Roseimicrobium gellanilyticum: one gene and its partner. Each later gene encodes a partner of the first gene's protein in a complex. Links are inferred from orthologs where the notes say so. Each region holds a gene or a part of one and is shown on either strand. Other genes may lie near its edges.

Region 1 (3,775 bases):
TCAGTATCCGGCAGCCAGAGAGGGCGCAACTCGCCATCATGATTGTCAGGACGACAAGGTGAAATCCGCCAACGGTTCTCGACCCGAGAAGTTCCCTCAACGAATCGAGCCCTGCGATAGCCATTGACCCAAGCAGCGGGAACAAGGGAATGACCGGAACCAGGCTTGTACCCCCGGATTCACCCCGCGCCTTTTTCTCGAGCAGAGTAGCGGGAATCCAAGCCAACCAGGCGATCCAGACAAATACGTGGGCTAAAATCGTGGGGACAGCCATGAGTGTTCACTGGAAGTTTCCTCGAACTCCTCACCTCCTCAAGCCGACCTTTGCTCCTCCCGTCCGTGACGGAGGATCATGTAGGCGCCACTGGCGAACATGAAGAGGCTGTAAACCACCGCCGGAATTGCCATGCGCGGACTCTCCAGCAGACCCAGTGCGATGGCGAGCGCGAGCGTGCCATTCTGAATACCCACCTCAATGGAGATGGTCCGGCGTTGTGAGACCGGCAGCGCGAAGATTGCTGCGACGGCATAGCCGACAGCCATCCCGCAGATGTTCAGGGAGATTGCGGCAGGCCCCGCAACCGCAAATTGTGCACCAAGATCCTTTTCCTTGAGCACCGCGGCGAGGATGACCAGTGCCAGAAAGGACACGGAAAGGACATTCACCGTCCTGGAGAGGCGCTCGGTGAGCTTGGGTCGCGCAGCATTCAGCCACATGCCAAGTGCCACCGGTAGCAAGGTCACCACCAAGAGCTGGAGAAAGGTTTTCAAAAACGGCAGGCTGATCACCTGTGCCTCACCGAGGAAGTGCTGCATGGAGAGCCCGAGCAGCAGCGGAATCGTGAACACCGTGATGATGCTGGAGACGGCCGTGAGTGTCACAGACAGCGCAGTATCCCCCTTCGAGAGATGGGTGATGATGTTTGATGTGGCACCGCCGGGGCACACCGCCAGGAGCATCAATCCCGTGGCCAGATCCGGCGGCAGCTTGAAGATATACGCCAGCCCAAAGGCCAGAAGCGGCAGGCTCACCAGCTGGCAGAATGAACCAAGGAGCGTAGCCTTGGGAGAGGAGACCACTCGCTTGAAGTCAGCAAGCCGCAGGGTCATGCCCATTCCAAACATGAGAATGATCAATGCCAGCGGCAGGAGGACGGATTTCAGAAGATCGGGAGGCATCACGAGACGTGGCAGGAGACGCTTTCTTGTCCAATGAAAACGGCAGCCATGAAAACTCCGTTCCCCGCTGTGCATCCGGGACCCGGGAGCTCCCGCCGTTGACCCCAAGGATTCCCATGGAATGCCATCTACTTGCGCCCCTTGACAGACCCGCCACATTTACCGGTTCCGGCCACCACCCATGCCCCGCATCCCCGAAGAAACCATCCAAGAAGTGCTGGAGGCCACGGACATCGTGGACCTCATCGGGCGGCACGTGAAGCTGCGGCGGGCCGGGGTGAACTTCGTGGGCCTGTGCCCTTTTCACCAGGAGAAGACGCCGTCCTTCAACGTGCGGCCGGCGCAACGAACCTACCACTGCTTTGGCTGCGGAGCCGGGGGGAATGCCGTCCGCTTCCTCATGGAGCACTCCAGCATCACGTTTGTGGAGGCAGTGAAGCGGCTGGCGGAGCAGGCAGGCATCCGCATCCAGGAGGAAGTCTACGATGCCAACGCCGAGCGCGAAGCCAAGGTGCGCAAGGCCCTTCTCAAAGTGCACGAGGAGGCGGTGGAGTGGTTCCACCTGCTGCTCATGCGGCACAAGGTGGCCGAGGATGCCCGCGCCTACCTGAAGTCCCGCGGCATCAGTCCGCAAACGGCCAAGGACTGGCAGATGGGCTATGCCCCACCCTATGGCGACATGCTGCGTGAGTGGGCGCTGGAACGCAAATTCACCGAGAACCTCCTGGTGACTTCCGGACTGCTCGCCCGACCCGACGAAGATTCCGGCCGACGCGACACGTACCCCCGTTTCCGCCACCGCCTCATGTTCCCCATCCGGAATGAATTTGGCGAGTGCATCGCCTTCAGTGGACGCGTGCTCGACAAGGAGGCCAAGGCCGCAAAGTATCTCAACTCACCCGAGACTCCCATCTTCAGCAAGAGCCGCGTCCTTTTTGGCCTGGACAAATCCAAGCGCGCCATCAGCAAGGCGGATCGTGCCATCGTCACCGAAGGCCAGCTGGACATGATTACCGCCTTTGCGAATGGTGTGGAAAATGTGGTGGCCCCCCTGGGCACCGCCTTCACCGAGTTCCACGCAAAGAAACTGAAGCAGCTCGCCGCGGAAGTGGTGCTTTGCTTCGACTCGGACACGGCGGGATACAAAGCCGCTGTGCGGGCCTTCACCATCCTCTCGCCCACGGGCCTTTCTGTAAAAGTCGCCCCCCTGCCCCAAGGTGAAGACCCGGACTCACTCATCCGCGGCCAGGGTGTGGAAGTGTTTCAGGAATATATCGGGCGGGCGCGTGAGTTCTTTGACTACATGCTGGATTCCGCTTCCGCGAACCGGAATCTCAGCGAGGTGCGTGAGCGCAGCCGCTTCGCCGGCGAAATGGCATCCATGATCCTCCTGGTCGACAACAACATCGTGCGCGACGCCGCCGTGCAAAACATCGCACGCCGGTTGAACATGCCTGAGGACGAATTCCGCCGGCAGATTGCCCGGGCGCAAAAGCCAAGCTCCGCCCCAAGCAACGGCGCGGCGGCACCCGTCGCTCCCCAGCCCACCCTGCCGCCGCAAGACAGGAATGCCATCCTGCTGTTTCGCTATGCACTCTCGGATGAGCGAATCCTCAACTGGCTGCGAAACACAGGCCGCGAGGAAATTCTGCAGAACCTCGCCGGATGCGAACTGCTCGCGCTGGTGTGGAAGTCCACAGCGAACCTCGCCGATCCCGCGGCGCTGGCCGCTCACCTGTCCCAAGTCACCCGTGAAGAGGAGCTGGCAGTAACCAGACAACTCTCCCTACCCATGCCTGAGGGAGGCCAGGAAGCCGCTGAGTGCGCCTTGGAGAATCTTGAGGTGCTCCGGCTCTATAATCTGATTCAAATGATCCAACTGGAAATCAAACAACCCGGTCTTCCGAACGCGGAAATGGCCCGTTTGCAGGAGCGGGAACTGGTCCTAAGGAAAGAATACCTTGACCGCCGCAGCCAATTGCAGAAGTTTTTAGGCCCGACAGCTCCATGAGTGTCCCTGCTGCCCCCCAGGATCATCCCGCGAGCACGAGCGCCCAGGTTGTGTCCCACGAACCACCCAAACGACGCCGTGGCCGCCCCCGCAAGCATCCGTTGCCGGATGCTGCGCCGGCACATGCCCATGTTAACGGAGCCGTGAACGGCAAGCGCCGTCGTGGTCGTCCCCCAAAGAATGCCCGTCCCGCGGAGCCGCCACCGGCACACCATGACGATATCAACGGACCGGAGATCCAGGAGAAGCTGCGCTTCCTCATCCGTCTGGCCAAGGAGCAGGACTATCTGACTTTCGACGATCTCAATGAAGCCCTGCCGAACGGGTTCGTCACGGCGGAGCTCATGGATGAGATCCTCGTCCGCCTGAAGAATCTCGAGATTCAGGTCATCGAGCCCACCCAGGTCGACCGCGTGAAGAACAAGTCCGTCGCCCTCGTGGCGGAGGATGACGAAAGCCACGCGGAAGAACGCGAGGAAGGCCAGCTCGACATGCTGGATGACCCGGTACGCATGTACCTGAAGCAGATGGGCGCGGTCCCTCTGCTCACCCGCGAACAGGAAATCGGCATCTCCAAGCGCATCG
Region 2 (2,882 bases), on another replicon or contig:
TTGTGAAAGTGCGTACCGGCTACGCTCGCAACTTCCTCCTCCCCAAGGCCAAAGCCTACGAAGCCACCGCTGGCAACCTGCGTCATCAGGCCAATCTCCAGAAGGTCCGCGCTGAGCGCGAAGCCAAGGAACTGGAAGAAGCCGAGAAGATCGCCAGCAAGCTGAAGAAGCTCAAGATCAAGCTCACCCTCGCCACCGGCCAGGGCGGCAAGGCTTTCGGCTCCATCACCACCAAGGACATCGTGGAAGCCGTGGCTGCCAGCACCGCCAAGATCACGCTGGACCGTCACCAGCTCGAGCTTGAGAAGCCCATCAAGAGCACCGGCACCTTCGAAGTTCCCGTCAAGCTGCACGCTGGCGTGGAGTGCTTCCTGAAGGTCACCGTCGCCGCCGCTGAAGCGGGTGCCGAAGAAGGCGCCGAAGGCGAAGAAGAAGCTGCTGAGTAACACCAGTTTCAGAGCACACCTTTCAATCCCCTGCGTGAGCAATCGCGCAGGGGATTTTTGTTCCCATCGCATCGTTTCACAGAGACATCAGAACGGCATAGCGAAGGATGTCCGCTTTTTTAGCGTGAAATATTGCGCACAGCTCCGTTAACGCCACACTGCTCCCCCGCCCCATGCCACCCGAAAAAGCCTCCAACGTCACGCCATTCGACCCGAATGCAGCGCAATCAGGTGGGCAAGGATTCCAGAAAGGCGGGCAGGGATTTGGGCAGGGCAAGCCGAAGCCGCCGGTAGACATCAATGATCCCACACGCTCCCAGCCCTGGGACGCTGATGCGGAGAAGGGCGTGCTCTCGTGCTTCCTCCACGACCCCACCAACCTGCTGAACGACGCGCAGGTCAATCTCCCGGACGAGGCCTTCTACCATCCGGCGAACCAACTCCTCTACAAGGTGATGAAGGAGTTCAACAACGGCACCCGCCCTGTTGAATACATCGCTCTCACCAACTACCTGCGCGACGCAGGTCACCTCGACAAGATTGGCGGCGCCGGCATGCTTTCCGAGTTGCTGAACTTTGTGCCGACCCCCGCGCACTACGGCTACTACAAGGGCATCCTGCGCGACAAGCATCTGCTGCGCCGCATCATCCACGCCTGCACGGAGAGCGTGCAGAACGCGTACGAGTTCAACGAAGACGTGCCCGCACTGCTCGACCGCGTGGAAGAGCGTGTGATGAGCGTGCGCGATGACACCGAAAGCCGCGACACCATCAAGCCGCTGAAGCACCACGTCATGGAGGCCTTTGACTCCATCGAAGAAATGCTGAAGGACCCCGGCAAGCTCCGCGGCATCCCCACCGGCTACCGCAAGCTGGATGGCCTGAGCAACGGCCTACAGGGCGGCGAAATGTTCGTCCTCGCGGCCCGTCCTTCCATGGGCAAGACCTCGCTCGTGATGAACATGGTGGAGCACGCCGCCCTCACCAACGAGGTGCCGGTTGCCGTCTTCAGTCTGGAAATGAGCGCCGTCATGCTGGTGCGCCGTCTCATTGTGGCGCGCGCCGGTGTCTCCATGAGCCGCATCATGAATGGCATGCTCAGCCGCGAAGAGCTGCGCGCCGTGACCCGCGCGTGCTCGGACCTGCAAAAGGCCAACATCTTCATCGACGAAACTCCCGGCCTCAACATCCTGGACTTCCGCGCCAAATGCCGCCGCCTGAAAAAGCAGCATAACATCGGCATGATTGCCATCGACTACTTGCAGTTGATGACTGCACCCACGAAGAAGTCCGACAGCCGACAAAACGAAATCGCCGCCATCTCCGCCGGTATCAAGGCGGTGGCCAAGGAGCTGAATGTCCCTGTGGTGGTGCTCGCGCAGCTCAACCGCGCTGTGGAGTCACGCAAGGGCCAGCGCCCCATGCTGAGCGACCTTCGTGAGTCCGGCTCCATCGAGCAGGATGCGGACATGGTGGGCCTGCTCACCCGTGCCGACTACGCAGGCTCCAAACAGGAGGATGATTCCAAGGACCGCAAGGACGCCGAGGCCGAGGACGAGGCCAGCAAGGGCAAAGGCCTCCTCATCATCGCCAAGAACCGTAACGGCCCCACGGATGACGTACCGCTGAAGTTCATCGCTGAACTCATGCGCTTCACCGAGCGCGAGTTTGACGAGAACGAAAAGGCGGGTGGGGACTAATGGGAGACGCTGCGCCTTGGGATGTTGCACTCAGCCCCCCTCAGGGTCGCCCAACTCTTGAAGAAAATTCTCCGTTCGCGGGAACGCATGCATCCATTTTGGGTGTCTAAAGCGTTCTCCCAAACCTATTCGGAAGCGTTAATAAATGACCGCCTCCGGCAACGCAAAATCAAGGAATTGGGTGAGTTGCTCACAAGTTATTCACAACTTATCCACCGGTGAACAACCGAAGCTCAATGCGTGTGAAGTTTTCCGGTTTTTACGCCAGCATTGTTAAAAACAGGTGTGCATGGTCGTGGAACGCTCGTATTTATTGCGTGGAACAAAAAAGACACATTGATCCAACGTTTAGTCTGGCATTGTAGCGGACTTCCGCTTCATTTAGGTCAGCGGCGCAAGGGAGTTTCGCCAGGGAAACATGATCGCAATTCCCTGTTTCTGAATGAGTTTCGACTCAAATGGCATCTTCCGACTTTTGACTTTTTCTGCGAAACAAGCCCTCCTTAGTGCTTCTCGCTTCGTGTCTCCGCTGACACATGGATTCCCTTCCGTGTGACGTGACTGTCACCGGGAGAACACGGGCCGCAAGTATGAATCACCGTCATCGGGCAAATTTCATGCCATCCGAGTCTTTCAATTCCTCTCGCGAAGAAAGCCGGAAAACGTTTATGGAAAATCGCAAAACGCCGGAGTTGTTCACACTCCTCTGGACGTGTGTGGGAAGAACTCTTCCCGG

Evidence for each region. The genes of interacting proteins can lie anywhere in the genome.
Region 2: the proteins of dnaG (region 1) and dnaB are in contact, whole or in part, in a crystal structure (PDB 2R6A), measured with the Geobacillus stearothermophilus proteins. The link is inferred for Roseimicrobium gellanilyticum from one-to-one orthologs. Residues at the interface, in WP_049624496.1 of Geobacillus stearothermophilus: Lys456, Leu457, Leu458, Pro459, Ala460, Asn463, Ala464, Leu467, Leu535, Leu536, Ile537, Ala538, Gln544, Glu545, Asp548, Tyr549, His552; in WP_033016901.1 of Geobacillus stearothermophilus: Ser13, Glu15, Ala16, Gln18, Glu91, Leu92, Asp94, Ala95, Val96, Pro97, Thr98, Ala99, Ala100, Asn101, Tyr104, Tyr105, Ile108.

What each region holds. Positions count from the first base shown.
Region 1 is NZ_QNRR01000006.1:407,829-411,603, forward strand. What follows is about bases 883-3,775. They hold dnaG (DNA primase), read left to right. Parts: upstream 883-1,360; coding sequence 1,361-3,190; downstream 3,191-3,775. Other genes in these bases: DES53_RS18495 (bile acid:sodium symporter family protein), read right to left, coding at 883-1,179; rpoD (RNA polymerase sigma factor RpoD), read left to right, coding at 3,187-3,775. Also shown: more of DES53_RS18495, read right to left, coding at 313-882. UniProt on the Escherichia coli protein: RNA polymerase that catalyzes the synthesis of short RNA molecules used as primers for DNA polymerase during DNA replication.
Region 2 is NZ_QNRR01000004.1:181,147-184,028, reverse strand. It holds dnaB (replicative DNA helicase), read left to right. Parts: upstream 1-619; coding sequence 620-2,146; downstream 2,147-2,882. Other genes in the region: rplI (50S ribosomal protein L9), read left to right, coding at 1-446. UniProt on the Escherichia coli protein: The main replicative DNA helicase, it participates in initiation and elongation during chromosome replication. Travels ahead of the DNA replisome, separating dsDNA into templates for DNA synthesis.